DNA from 2 places in the Vibrio sp. ED004 genome. Region 1 is predicted to be linked to the other one. Evidence: predicted binding sites of a transcription regulator. Region 1 holds the regulator's gene; the other holds the start of a gene.
What was found. Region 1 encodes PurR, which represses purine synthesis genes. Its sites were predicted from a motif close to TNANGNAAACGTTTNCNTNA; they were not measured.
Positions count from the first base shown of each region.

Region 2: a site for PurR is predicted at 4,735-4,754, ahead of pckA (phosphoenolpyruvate carboxykinase (ATP)). Genes of this name have one in related genera too.

Region 1 covers NZ_CP066149.1:415,865-423,395, forward strand. Annotated here, with positions in the region: gene torR (two-component system response regulator TorR) at 1-589, opposite strand, end outside; gene torD (molecular chaperone TorD) at 876-1,523, shown strand; gene purR (HTH-type transcriptional repressor PurR) at 1,838-2,842, shown strand; cyclic di-GMP riboswitch class I at 3,013-3,098, shown strand; gene ITG10_RS01755 (TfoX/Sxy family DNA transformation protein) at 3,226-3,816, shown strand; gene ITG10_RS01760 (TVP38/TMEM64 family protein) at 3,949-4,629, shown strand; gene ITG10_RS01765 (DUF2007 domain-containing protein) at 4,693-5,010, shown strand; gene ITG10_RS01770 (alpha/beta fold hydrolase) at 5,135-5,932, opposite strand; gene glgA (glycogen synthase GlgA) at 6,218-7,531, opposite strand, start outside.
Region 2 covers NZ_CP066149.1:1,865,783-1,873,313, reverse strand. Annotated here, with positions in the region: gene gspE (type II secretion system ATPase GspE) at 1-13, opposite strand, end outside; gene gspD (type II secretion system secretin GspD) at 13-2,037, opposite strand; gene gspC (type II secretion system protein GspC) at 2,079-3,002, opposite strand; gene hslR (ribosome-associated heat shock protein Hsp15) at 3,291-3,677, shown strand; gene hslO (Hsp33 family molecular chaperone HslO) at 3,696-4,589, shown strand; gene pckA (phosphoenolpyruvate carboxykinase (ATP)) at 4,927-6,552, shown strand; gene ITG10_RS08425 (AsmA family protein) at 6,722-7,531, shown strand, end outside.

The sequences.
Region 1 (7,531 bases):
CGTCCACTCGGTGACTGATCATATTCAGAATACGTTCGCGACTTAATACTTGGTTAGGGTAAGAAGACAAAGCCACCAACAATTCATATTCAGCTTTAGTCAGCTTCACTGGCTCGCCGTTTTTGCTTAGCGCACGACGAGGGATATCAAATGTCCACTCACCGAAACGAACCACAGACTCGTCTGATGTTTCTTCTACTGCGCCTGCTGCCGTTTTACGAGCGGCAGAAATACGCCAAAGTAGGTTTTTAACTCGAACCAATAACTCGCGAAGTTCGAAAGGTTTAGTAACGTAATCGTCCGCGCCCATTTCAAGGCCAACGATTTTGTCGATGCTATCCGTGCGTCCAGTAACTAAAATAATTCCAATGTCTGATTGACTGCGTAATTCGCGAGTTAGCATCAATCCATCTTCGCCTGGTAAGTTGATGTCCAGCATAATGAGGTCAACGTTGTTTTCATCTAACACGTTTCTCATTTGAGCGCCGCTTTCTGCTTCGCTCACTGTGTAACCTTCGTTCTGGAAATATCCAACCAGTTTACTGCGGGTTACCACATCATCTTCTACGACTAATACGTGATAGCTCATCTACACCACTTTTCTTATTTAATAGTTTCAGTAACTATTCTATTCATAACTAGTAACAATTCTAGTGTTACAGAAGATAAAAGCCAGAAAGATGAATCTTTTTTGATACAAGACAATCTTAAACCTTGCTATTTATCGCCCATCGCAATTCAATATAGGCATTACTACTAACGAGTAACTTTGCGTTTCGCAAATAACCTTGTTATTCAGCCTTGGTGTTTATATCCCAAATCACTTGACGATATTGAGTATACAAACGCCGCAAGACTAAATCAGGATCCAAGAAATGAAAGATACGAAAGCGTTCAACGAGCAAAGAGCAGAAATCTACTGGTGGCTATCAAGCTTATTCGCCAAAGAGCTCACTCAAGAAGAACTCGATCACTACCACTCTGTTGAGATTCGTTCTTTCCTAACTGGTTTAGGTGAAAATGAAACACTAAAGCCAGCGATTGATAGCTTAGTTGACGCACTAAACCGTCTTCAAATACGTGAAGATGCTCAACTGGAACTGTCTGCTGACTTTTGTGACCTTTTCTTAAAGACAGATAAACATGGTGCCCTTCCATACGCTTCTATGTACATCGGTGAGACTGGCCTATTAAACGATAAGCCTGCAAAAGAGATGGAAGAGATCATGGCTAAACACAATTTAGTGGTTAACCAAGACCTGAAAGAGCCAGCAGACCACATTGCTATCGAACTCGACTTCCTTGGTAACTTGATCATTCGTTCTAACGAAACAGATCTTGAAGAAGAGCTAGAGAAGTCTTTTGCTGTTCAACAGCATTTTATCGAGCAACAACTCCTAACTTGGGTACCAAAATTCAACGTTAAATGTCATGACGTTGATGAATTCGGTTTCTACGCTTCAGTCTCATCTCTGCTACTCGCATTCTGTCAGTTGGACACTCAATATTTAGCTGGTGAATAGCTTATTGGGCGACTAAGTAAATAAATTCAGTAGAATGTGACAATTCACCCGGATTTCTGGGTGAATTTTATTGCGAGTAATTTCTAGTCAGTCTAAAATTGTGACCGCAAACGATAAAATATGAAACATTCACGAAATGCTATGCTTATTAAAGTTCAGAGCATTTCGGTGTTAAGACAAGCCGCTCATAGCGGTTTTTTGTTTTTTAGCACTTTAGTACCCAAAGAGCCCTACAAATTTAAGCTCTTAGTTAGGTAGCTTAACGGCTACTTCATTCCGTACTTTGGGAAAGTAGCTTCTAATAGGATAAAACCATGGCCACTATAAAAGATGTCGCTCGCTTAGCCGGCGTATCAACAACAACCGTTTCTCACGTAATCAACAAAACACGTTTTGTTGCAGAAGCGACTCAAGAAAAAGTAAACAAAGCCGTAGATGAACTGAACTATGCACCAAGCGCGGTTGCTCGTAGTTTGAAGTGCAATACAACACGCACTATCGGCATGCTTGTTACTCAATCAACCAACCTATTCTTCTCTGAAGTTATCGATGGTGTTGAGAGTTACTGCTACCGTCAAGGTTACACTTTGATTCTGTGTAACACGGGTGGTATCTATGAGAAGCAACGTGACTACATTCGAATGCTTGCAGAGAAACGTGTAGATGGCATCTTAGTTATGTGTTCAGACCTAACTGAAGAACTAAGAGAGATGTTAGATCGTCACGCTGACATCCCTAAAGTGATTATGGACTGGGGCCCAGAGAGTTCTCAAGCTGACAAGATCATCGATAACTCTGAAGAAGGTGGCTACCTAGCAACCAAATACCTTATTGAGCGCGGTCACTCTAAGATTGCTTGTTTAAGTGGCCACTTAGACAAAGCGGCCTGTGTAGAACGTATCGCAGGTTACAAACGCGCACTCAACGAAGCTAAGATTACTGCTGATGACAACATGATCATTGAAGGTAACTTCGAGTGTGATACTGCTGTTCTTGCTGCAGAGCAAATCGTAGAAATGAAAGATCGCCCAACAGCGGTATTCTGTTTCAACGATACAATGGCGCTGGGCTTAATGAGCCGACTGCAAGAAAAAGGCATCCGTATCCCTGAAGATATCTCAGTGATCGGTTACGACAACATCGAACTGGCTGAGTACTTCTCTCCACCGTTAACAACGGTTCACCAACCTAAACGTCGTGTTGGTAAAAATGCATTCGAGATTTTATTAGAACGTATAAAAGACAAAGATCACGAGAAACGAGTCTTCGAAATGCACCCTGAGATTGTTGAACGAAGTACAGTTAAAACGTTAAATTAATTGATAAAACGAGTTTTATTTCATTAAGCGCACCTTTGGGTGCGCTTTTTTTATCAACAACTATAATGAACCTATATGCACAACAGAAAGATCATTAATTGAAGCAATATCACATTTTGAAATAACAAGTGTGAGCCTCATTCAACAAAAACTTTATTCTATTCAATCAGTCACGCACAGGGCAAACCACTTGAAAAAGTGGGACGCAAAGCTTCCGGCCTAAACCACTCGTTGGTATGGTAGCGGGGTTACCGATGGCAAAATGCAGTAACTACTGACAATTTAGTAATTTACAGCCTATTGACAATTTAATTGCAACATTTTGCTAATCTCTCGGACCTGCTTATTTGGTGGCGTAGTTCAAATACACCGAGATAAATAACATGGATAAACCGATACTAAAGGACTCAATGAAGTTATTTGAGCCCCTAGGAAAAATTAAGTCACGCTCAATGTTTGGTGGATTCGGTCTTTTTGCTGATGACACTATGTTTGCTCTGGTTGTTAATGACCAGTTGCATATACGGGCAGACAAATGCACAACGAAGCAATTCGAACAACAAGGGTTTCAACCGTACGTCTACAAAAAACGTGGTTTCCCTGTCGTTACTAAATATTTCGCTTTACCTGAAGGCCTGTGGCAAGACCAAGAGAAGATCTTGGAACTCGCAACGACGTCTCTGGGTTTCGCTAAAGAAGAAAAAGCTGAACAGTCTTCTGCTAAGCCAACTCGACTCAAAGATCTGCCGAATCTTCGACTCGCTACTGAGCGTATGTTGAAAAAAGCAGGAATCGATTCCGTTGAACGTTTATATGAATCTGGCTCTGTAAACGCCTTTAACGCCATCAAGGAATCGCATGCGTCCTCTGTCAGTATTGAATTACTGTGGGCGCTAGAAGGTGCGATCAATGGAACACATTGGTCTGTTATACCGCAGCAGCGTCGTGAAGAGCTTATCAATCGCGTCAATTAACTTTGTCAGTTCAAACTATCTATATAACTAAGCCGCATTTCTGCGGCTTTTTTTATATCTGCTGAAAGTTAATCTATGCTTTGCCTGTCTATCTATACTAATGGTATGCATTGAAAATTAGAGGAAGTATCAATGAGTAAGAAAATGATATTGGGTATTGTGTTAGTCGTAACCATCATCTTGTTAGGCGTCAATTTTGGCCAGTACCTAACGCTTGAAAACGCCAAGGCCCAACAAGCCGTTTTGAATGACTACATTGACAGCAACTTTATTGCCGCCGCTGCTATCTATTTTATCGCGTACGTAATGATCACTGCTTTCTCAATTCCTGGCGCTGCAGTCGTCACGCTCTTAGGGGCAGCACTGTTTGGCTTCTGGAACAGTTTACTGCTGGTATCTTTCGCAAGCGCTATTGGTGCGACCCTCGCCTTCCTGAGTAGCCGTTACCTGTTACGTGATTGGATCCAAACCAAATTTGGTGACAAATTAGCGACAATTAACAAGGGCGTAGAAAAAGACGGGGCATTTTACTTATTCTCGCTTCGCCTGATTCCTGTATTCCCATTTTTCCTTATCAATCTACTGATGGGGTTAACCCCAATGTCAGTTTCTCGTTACTACATTACGAGCCAAATAGGCATGCTACCTGGTACGGCTGTTTTCTTGAATGCTGGTACTCAACTCGCAGAAATTGATTCACTTTCAGGTATCGTTTCACCTTCAGTACTACTATCGTTTGCATTGTTGGGTGTATTCCCAATTATTGCCAAATGGTTGATGAGCAAGTTTCGCTCAACACCTGTCGCTGACTAACGTGTATAGCTGAATAACGTATATAGTTGACTAACACCTAAAGCCGAATGAGGTTCTATCTCAATGAAAATCTTCAGTGCATCGAATCCAACAGAAGCCCATATCATCTGTGGATTGTTAGAAAGTGAGAATATTGCGTGTGAAGTCCGTGGTGAAGGTTTGTTTGGTTTAAAAGGGGAGATCCCATTTACCGAAGAAACTGACCCTTACGTATGGCTATATGAGCCAGAATTAGCCAGTAAAGCTCGCACTATTGTCAATGACTACCAAAAACAACAAGATTCGATCATCTATGAAGAGTGGCGTTGTGGTGAGTGTCATGAAGTCAATGAAGCTCAATTCGGTTCTTGTTGGCAATGTGGCGCAGCCTCTCCTGAATAATATCTCACGACGACAACCTGAGATTTAGTCAGATACCTCCTTCAAATAAAACGGGAAGCTAAGTTAGCTTCCCGTTTTATTTGAATTCAATTTGATACTCGGCTCAGAGAATGAACCTAAAAGATCACTGGATTTGCTTTTGGATAAACTCGATAGAATGTTGATTGAATTCTTCAGGGTTTTCAACATTACACACGTGACCGCAGTTTGCGATTTCAACTAGTTCACTCGACTCATGCGCCTCAACCATTTCTTTAACGGGCTTGATGAACATGTAATCACGTTCTCCCATCAAGTAGAGAGTCGGGATTGGTAGCTCCCTATCTTTGAAATACTTCATCAGAGGGTTTACGTCAGCCGTCAGGATGAACCAGCGTTTAAACTCTTTTTGACATAGCTTTTTGGCTTCGCGGATAAACAAGTGGCGCGATTCTTTCTGGCTTTTCTGCGGCATCACAATGTAAGCAAACAGGCTATAAAGCCACATGTAAGGAATGATGTGCTTACTCAGGTTACCGAGTTTGACCAATACTTGCGAACGAGTGTTGAGTTTGGTTACCGCCCCACCAAGTACCATTGAGCGAACACGACCTGCTGCGAGCTCTGCAACGTTGCGAACGATAATCGTCCCAAGAGACATGCCCACAAAGTGTGCTGAACGGATTTTGAGGTGATCTAACACTTTAAGAATATCGAGCGTGACCGATTTGAACGTATAGCGATTCGAAATCAGCTCTTTAAGTATGTTGTCTGATTTACCATGTCCTCTCAGATCAATGAGAAGCAAGTTGAAGTGCTGCTTATACGCTTTGATCTGCTTAAACCAGATAGAGGAGCTGCCTCCTGCGCCATGCACAAATACAACCCACTCATCGCTCGTAGGGTGAGTAAATGTTTTATGAAATAATAAACTCTCAGACATACCTATCGCTTTAATTATTAAAATGGAGCTATGCCTCATCACGAGGCGATGACTAAGGATATCACGCAATTAAGAACTTTAAGTGATAATAGTGTCAAACCTGTCATTAGTCATGTGAATACCAACCTCACCTTTTCTACCTGACTAAAATGAGTTTGCAAGCTTTGTCTTTATAAACGTGATGTGATCTGACCAGAAAACAAAAAGGCACCCTATTATTAGAGCGCCTCTTTCATTAAAAACAATTGCCGTACATCCGCTAATTTTAGAAGCTAAAACAGAGCGCTAAAATGCAGAGTGATACATCGCAAGATACTCTTTTGCGGCATCTTCCCAACTAAAATCTTGCTGCATCGCATAAAGCTGAACACGCTTAATTTCAGATGGGTTTTGTGCATAAAGCAGTAATGAACGATGCAGTACAGCCAATAACGCTTGCGGCGTCGGCTCTTCAAAAGCAAATCCAGTTGCTACCTCAGGATCCTGATCGTAATCATTCACACTGTCTTTTAAACCACCCACAGAACGAACAATCGGTAAAGTACCGTAAGCCATACTGTAGATCTGGTTTAAACCACAAGGTTCGAATTCGGAAGGCATCAAGAAGAAATCGGAGCCCGCTTCAACCAAGTGTGCTAGCTCGTTGTTGTATGCTTCTACGAACGAGAACTTGTCTGAGTGAAGTGCCGATAGCTCTTTTAGCTGACTCGCCAACACTGGATCGCCTGTACCTACAATCACGATCTGAAGATCGTTCTTCAAAAACTGCTCAATGATAGGCAATAAGTAATGCACGCCTTTTTGATTTGTCAGGCGACAAACCATGCCATACACAGCGCAATCGATGACTGGCAGGCCAACATCTTGTTGCAGTTTTTGCTTACAAGCTGACTTTCCGCGAACCATGCTGTGCTTAGTTGCTTTGTATTTACGAGGCAAGAAAGCATCTGTCTCAGGGTTCCAAGCGCCGTAATCGCAACCATTCAGAATACCGACTAAATCAGAAGACCTGTGTTGAAACTCTGCCGCCATACCATGGCTGCCAAGCTCAGTTTTGAGCTCTTCTGCATAGGTTGGGCTTACTGCATTCACTTTGTCTGCACACATCACACCGGCTTTTAGCATGGTGACATGAGTATCACTTACCGAAGCTTCTGGAACATTGTAGCTGTGCATCTCAGGAAGAGACTGCAACTCACCGTAAGAGAACACACCTTTGAAAACCGCATTGTGAATTGAGATAACACTGCGTGTATTTTCAAAGAAGTCGTGTTGTTGGTAACGCGATTTAAGCAAGAAAGGAACAAAGCCAGTATGCCAGTCGTTCGCGTGAATGATATCAGGTTGGAACCCAAGCTTCGGAAGCATATCAAGGCATGCTGCACTGAAGAACGAGAAGCGCTCTCCATTATCAGCGTAAGCTTGGTTATTTTCTGCGTACATTTCTGGACGGTCAAAATACTTGGCACATTCAATACCAAAGACTTGAACACCTTCTACATTCAGTTTTTTTACTTGATAAGCGGTATGAGGCCAATGGTCGAGCTCAGTCGCTAAGATAACTTCTGCTGAATCAATGTTTGGAATGTTGCGGTAAGC
Region 2 (7,531 bases), 1.4 Mb from region 1:
CCAATTCAGCCATTATTCTGTTTCCATTTGATCGATGAAGGCTTGGATTTCAGCCGGGTGATTCATATCAGCACCAAATTTAGGCAGTACTGGGATGTTATCGTCATCAAGCAATTTCAAACCTTGCTCTGCCTTGTACAACTGCTCAGCTCGAATGAAGTTGTATTTACGCTGAGTGATACCATCCGCCGTCATGCCATCACGAATGATGGTTGGCTTAATGAATACCATTAGGTTCTTTTTCTCAACCTGAGTACTGGTTGATTTAAACAGGTGCCCAAGTACTGGAATATCACCTAAGAATGGCACCTTAGACTCACTCTCTAATGCACGCTCGTCAATCAAGCCACCAAGTACCAGCATTTGACCATCTTGAACAATCACCGACGTATTCAATTGACGCTTAGCAAAACGCACATCAACCGCACCATTCGCGCCTAGTACGTTTGATACTTCTTGTTCAATATTGAGCTGAACTGAGTCGCCTTCGTTGATTTGTGGAACAACCTTCAGCTTGATACCCACTTCTTTACGTTCAACTGTTTGGAATGGATTATCGTTGCTTGAACCTGCGGTTGAACCTGTTAGAACAGGCACCTCTTCGCCCACAATGAATGACGCTTCGCCATTGTCCATTACCGTAATACTTGGAGAAGAGAGGATGTTTGAGTTTGAATCGGTCGCTACCGCACTAATAAGTGCAGTCCAGTCACCCATCACCACGCTCATAGCCGCGCCATTAACACCAGAAAGAGCTGACGCTAGTGTTGAATAGTCGCCCTGTTCGGTTGTCGTTTCATTACGCACAAACGCGCCATTATCATCATATACCGCAGTGGTCGTTTCAGTGTCTTTAGCCTCTTCCAGACCAACCATGACGCCACCGATCGATGCGCCTGTGTTTCCGTACTGAATCACAGCACCTGTATCAAGGTTACCCCATTGCACACCAAGGTTGATGCCGTCACCCTCTGCCATCTCGACAATCAAGGCTTCAATCAATACTTGAGCACGACGAATATCAAGCTGAGCGATCACATCTTGTAGCGCATTCATGATGTCAGGCTGTGCTGTGATAACTAAAGAGTTGGTATCACTGTGTGCAGAGATCATCACTTGGTTACGTTGCGATGAGCTACCTTTGGTTGATGACTGCTTCTCTGATTGCAGGTTGTCCGACACACCTTTCAGCACATCAACTAAATCTTCAGCTTTTGCATACTTAAGGTAAATAACTTGGTTGTTACCCTTAGTAGCCATTTCAACATCAAGTTGTTCGATAAGCTTTCTTAGACGACTGCGAACCTTAGGGTCACCCGAGATAAGGATTGCATTGGTGCGCTCATCAGCAACCAGTTTAGGTTGAAGGAAGGCAGGTGTATTCTTTGCGTCTGTGGTTTTATTCAGCGCATCAACAATGCGCACCATCTCGGCTGCTGAAGCATTCTTTAGCTCAACAACTTCAATTTCTTTGTCACCAGCTTGGTCAACACGCTTGATGATTTCCGCTAAGCGATTTACTACCGCCGCTCGGCCTGTAATAAGGATGATGTTGGCTGGGTCGTAGTGCACAACGTTACCCGCGCCTGCGTTGTCGTTCAATTGACGAAGCAAAGGAGAAAGTTCACGAACCGACACATTACGCACCGTCACAACTCGTGTCACGACGCTGTCGCCGTTGATTGAGTCACGGTCACCGACTACTGGAATTGCCGATGTTTTAGAGTCTTTGGCTTTGATGATCTTCAGAACACCCGAATCCATTTCAACGACCGCGTAGCCGTACACCTCTAAAACATTTAAGAAGAAGCTGTAATATTGCTCTTCATTAAGGACGTCGTAGCTACGTACATCGATTTTCCCGCGCACCGATGGGTCAACGATGATCGTCTTCTCAAGGTTACGACCAACGATATTAATAAACTCTTGAATATCAGTGCCCTTAAAGCTGGCACTAAAATCACTAGCGATGGCTGCGGGTGTGCAGATTAAGCTTCCTGCCAGTAACCATGCACTTTTCTTAAACCAATGCTTCACGTACTTCTCCTACACTTTCGTCCTTCATTAGACGCAAAGTTTTAAAATTCAATAAACACTTCATGTTGTTGCCCATCTCGCTCAACGACCAGGTTTAGCTCTGTCAGCTCTGAGATGGAACGGAATATGTTGCCCATAGCGGCGGGGTCTGTCAGGTCTTGCCCATTTAACTGAGTGGCAATATCTCCGTTTTGGAGCCCAACAGAGTTAAAAAGTTCTGAATCTTTGCCAGGGCTCACACGATAACCAATAACACTATCGTCGCGCTTCACCTGAGACAGGCGAACATATTGGAAGATTTGTTGCGGATCTTTCATTATCTTCGCTTTAATTTCATCCAACTTCTCTTCTGCAGAAGCGGGGTTATTACCACGAACAGATGAAGAAGCGCGAGGTGGCGCAGGGGCTGATACCGCTAGACGCTTGTACTCGATACCTTCAAGCATCAAGGTTTCATCACGACCTGAGTTATCAATGATCACGCGATCCACTAACACGGCTTTGAGCTTGGCTCTGGTGCCTTCTATCTCTTCGTTAATTCCGTAGGTTGCTTGCGTGCCGCGATTAGCAATCACAGCTAAACTTAATTTAGAATTCGAACTGGCAACTGCGCCCACCAACACCAGGTTCAATCGCGTCTTTGGTGCATCTTGGATCACTTGTTGCTCAACCACTGGAGCCGCAGTTGGGTTATAGGCACCAAAAAGGTTACTCTTCTGCAAAGATGAGATATCAAGGGTCGATTGAGGTGCAGAAGACGATGAAGCCGTTGCTTTCCAAGGCACGACTGTTTGCTCGGCAGGTTCAATAAACCACGCAAGCTGTCCTAAAATCCATGCAGAAGCTGCGATCAACACACAACACGTAGCTAGGCTCAGTTTCTGCTGAAGTACAAATCCATTCTCTAATAAGCGGCTCAACACAGGAGAATTTCCTATGCTATTTTTGAGCTCTAAAAAGTTCACTTTCCTTGCCCCTTTTCATGACGACAAACGCTGCAAATCATTAAACTTTCAGCTTTTTTATTCATTCGTTCGATACCGAGCTTATTTAAGCATAAGATCCTGAACTATATCATAGCAAATCTATAAATCGGCATAACATGGCTATTTTGTAATATGACTTGAAAAAAATGCCAACCGCCTCCACTTAAAGCTTCTACTTAATGTGATAAGCATCATCAAAAACATGTTGCGCACTGTTCATTACAGTTAAACCGCATTCATTTCTCACTTAATAAGGCACAGCCCTATATGAAAACTGCTAATGAAGCTGTCAGACTCGATAAATGGTTGTGGGCAGCACGCTTTTACAAAACCCGGTCGATTGCTCGCAACATGGTCGATGGTGGCAAAGTCCACTATAATGGTCAGCGCAGCAAGCCAAGTAAAATTGTCGAACTTGGGGCAGTGATTACACTGCGTCAAGGTAATGAAGAAAAGACGGTGACTATCGAGAAAATCTCTGCCCATCGCGGTGGAGCTCCGATCGCTCAAACCCTCTATGAAGAAACCACCGAGAGCTTGGCAAAAAGAGAAGAGTTTGCAAAACAGCGCAAACTGAATGCTCATAACCCAGCTCCAGAGCGTCGCCCTGATAAGAAGCAACGTCGTGACATCATCAAGTTCAAGCATCAATAAGCTAGAAGGAATAGCCAAATGGCAGACCCAATGTCTACAAGTAATGTTTTAAATCGCTACCTATTTGAAGATCTATCAGTACGTGGTGAATTGGTACAAATGGATGAAGCGTACCAACAAATTATTTCTAGCAAGGAATACCCAGCACCCGTGCAAAAACTACTGGGTGAGCTATTGGTTTCAACAACGCTACTAACTGCGACCCTAAAGTTTGAAGGTTCGATCACTATGCAATTGCAAGGTGACGGCCCAGTATCTCTAGCAGTTATTAATGGCGATCACGATCAGAAGATCCGCGGTGTTGCTCGCTTTGAAGGCGATATCGCTGACGACGCTGGTCTGCACGACCTGATGGGTAAAGGCCACCTAGTGATCACTATCGATCCTAAGAAAGGTGAGCGTTACCAAGGTATTGTTGGTCTTGAAGGCGACACTCTTGCTGAAGTACTTGAAGGTTACTTCGCTAACTCTGAGCAACTTAAAACTCGTCTATGGCTACGTACTGGCGAGCACGAAGGTAAAGCGCACGCTGCAGGTATGTTGCTGCAAGTTATGCCTGACGGCACTGGCACACCAGACGACTTCGAGCACCTAGAGCAGCTAACAGACACAGTGAAAAACGAAGAGCTATTCACTCTAGAAGCGAACGAACTGCTTTACCGTTTGTACAACCAAGAGAAAGTACAGCTGTTCACACCGCAACCGGTTGAGTTCTTCTGTGGTTGTTCTCGTGATCGCAGCGCGGCGGCTATCATTACCGTTGCTCAAGAAGAGATCTACGACATCCTAAGCACCGAAGGTAGCGTTGCTCTGCACTGTGATTACTGTGGCACAAACTACTCGTTCGACAAGAACGATGTTGATGCTTTGTACGCAGAAGCAGCAGATAAAGGCAGCAATACGGTTCATTAATTTACGGCGTACCAAAAACACGTAATTTACCCCAAAAAGGTCAGCACTCAGCTGGCCTTTTTTGTGATCAAAATAGCGCAAACTCCTTAACATTTCGTAATAAAATCACCGCTTAATTTTAATCAATTAATAATGTTCTCGCCCCTAGCGCAAAGGTTTGCGTACAGGATAGACTAGTTGGGCCAATATGTGACGAGACGCTTAAAACCCTAAGGTTAATATGGATATTTTTTGAGCTGTATCCCTGTTTCCCCCGAGTCTCGTTGCTAGCATGGTGAGCAGATAACAATAAAAAATTAATACAAAATCCCTACAAAATATCCTACAAGGAGCACCTATGACCGTTATGGAACATACTAAGGCTGCACAAATTGATCTAACTAAGCACGGACTGACTGGCGTTACTGAAGTTCTTCGTAATCCTAGCTACGAGCAGTTATTCGTTGAAGAAACACTGCCAGGTTTAGAAGGCTACGAAAAAGGCGTAGTAACGGAACTAGGCTCTGTTGCGGTTGACACTGGTATCTTTACTGGCCGCTCACCAAAAGATAAGTACATTGTTAAAGATGACACGACCCGCGATACCATGTGGTGGTCAGATCAAGGCAAAAATGACAACAAACCGATTACAACTGAAGTATGGAATGAGCTGAAAGAGCTTGTGACAACTCAGCTATCTGGCAAGCGCCTGTTTGTCATTGACGGTTATTGTGGTGCTAACCCAGATACGCGCTTAAGTGTACGTATTATCACTGAAGTAGCGTGGCAAGCGCACTTCGTTAAGAACATGTTCATTCGTCCAACTGACGAAGAACTAGCAACGTTCGAACCTGATTTCGTGGTAATGAACGGTGCTAAAACAACCAACCCTAACTGGGAAAAACAGGGGCTAAACTCTGAAAACTTCGTTGCTTTCAACCTAACAGAGCGTGTTCAAATCATCGGTGGTACTTGGTACGGCGGTGAGATGAAGAAAGGTATGTTCGCAATGATGAACTACCTACTGCCTCTACAAGGCATCGCTTCAATGCACTGTAGTGCAAACGTAGGCGAGAAAGGCGATGTAGCCATCTTCTTCGGCCTATCTGGTACAGGTAAAACAACGCTATCTACCGATCCTAAGCGTGAGCTAATCGGTGATGATGAGCACGGTTGGGACGACGACGGTATCTTCAACTTTGAAGGTGGCTGTTACGCGAAGACCATTCGTCTATCTAAAGAAGCAGAACCAGAAATCTACAATGCTATCCGCCGTGATGCACTACTAGAAAACGTAACGGTTCGTGGCGATGGTTCTATCGATTTTGATGACGGTTCTAAAACAGAAAACACTCGAGTTTCTTACCCGATTCACCACATCGACAACATCGTTAAGCCAGTATCAAAAGCAGGTCACGCTCAAAAGGTTATCTTCCTGACTGCTGATGCATTTGGTGTGCTACCACCAGTTTCTAAGTTGACTCCAGAGCAAACGAAGTACCACTTCCTATCTGGCTTCACAGCGAAGCTAGCAGGTACAGAGCGTGGTATTACTGAACCAACGCCAACGTTCTCTGCGGCATTTGGTGCGGCGTTCCTTACTCTTCACCCAACTCAGTACGCTGAAGTGCTTGTGAAACGTATGGAAGCAGCTGGCGCAGAAGCTTACCTAGTAAACACAGGTTGGAACGGCACAGGTAAACGTATCTCTATCCAAGATACGCGTGGCATCATCGACGCAATCCTAGATGGCTCTATCGACGAGGCTGATACTAAGGTTATCCCTATGTTCAACCTAGAAGTGCCACTAGCGCTACACGATGTTGACCCAGCGATTCTTGACCCACGCGACACGTACACTGACCCACTACAATGGGAAAGCAAAGCGAAAGATCTAGCAGAACGCTTCATCAACAACTTTGATAAGTACACAGACAACGCTGAAGGTAAGTCACTGGTTGCTGCAGGTCCTCAACTAGACTAACCCAACCATCTGCTCGGGCTTAGCCAAAAGCGAACGCCCAATTTAAAATGATATTTTTGTAGCAAGCCCCTCTTTTGAGGGGCTTTTTTGTTGATGCTTGACCCTTTTTGTTCCACTCTGTTTTAAGACTATTGAGATTTGAGGCTTTCAGGGAATGAAAAAGGTATTCATGGTGTTCGGCATTGTGTTGGCTATCGCCGTTGCGGTTATCGCAGCGTTGCTATTAAGCCTACAAACTCAATACCGCGCCGATGTTGCTAACTTTTTTATCAAGCATACGATTGAACAACCAGTGCTCATTGAAGATGTTGAGTATCAGGCGCCTTATCACATCACCTTAATGGGCATCGCCCAAAGCCAATCTGAAAAACAACCCCCTCTGTATATCGACAAGATCGATATCTGGTTCAGCCCAGACTCTGTTCTTGAAGCTAAGCTAGTGTTGGACTCCGTATTGATCAGCGGCCTGCAGTTAGAAGCCGACGATCTGGACACACTCAAACAGTTATTCACTCACCCAAACCTCAAGCTCCGTCAGCTAGCGATCAATAACCTAGATTTCTCGACTCCAGACTTTAATGCACGAGGCATCGACCTGCAGATCGCCGAACCCGAGTGGGATAACCAAAACTCACTGCTACCCTATGGCAAAACCCAACTTTCAGCCTCGCAGTTATATTGGCAAGGCGAAGCCTTCGATAACCTGTTGATTGACCTAGACCTCAAACCGAGTGACAGCACCCTTTATGGCGCTTCATTTGATTGGCGTGGTGCCAAGATTTCTGGGCAAGCTGAACAATATCAACATGACTGGTCATTGGTGAATGTGACGATTGATGGTTTGCGATTAAATGAAGAACAAACTCAAAGTCTATTGAACAAAGAATGGGATGTGGCAGGTATTCAGATTAACCACATCAACAGCTTAGATATGCTGCGTAGCGACGTAGAGTGGAAGGATGGTCACCTTGCAGCCTTT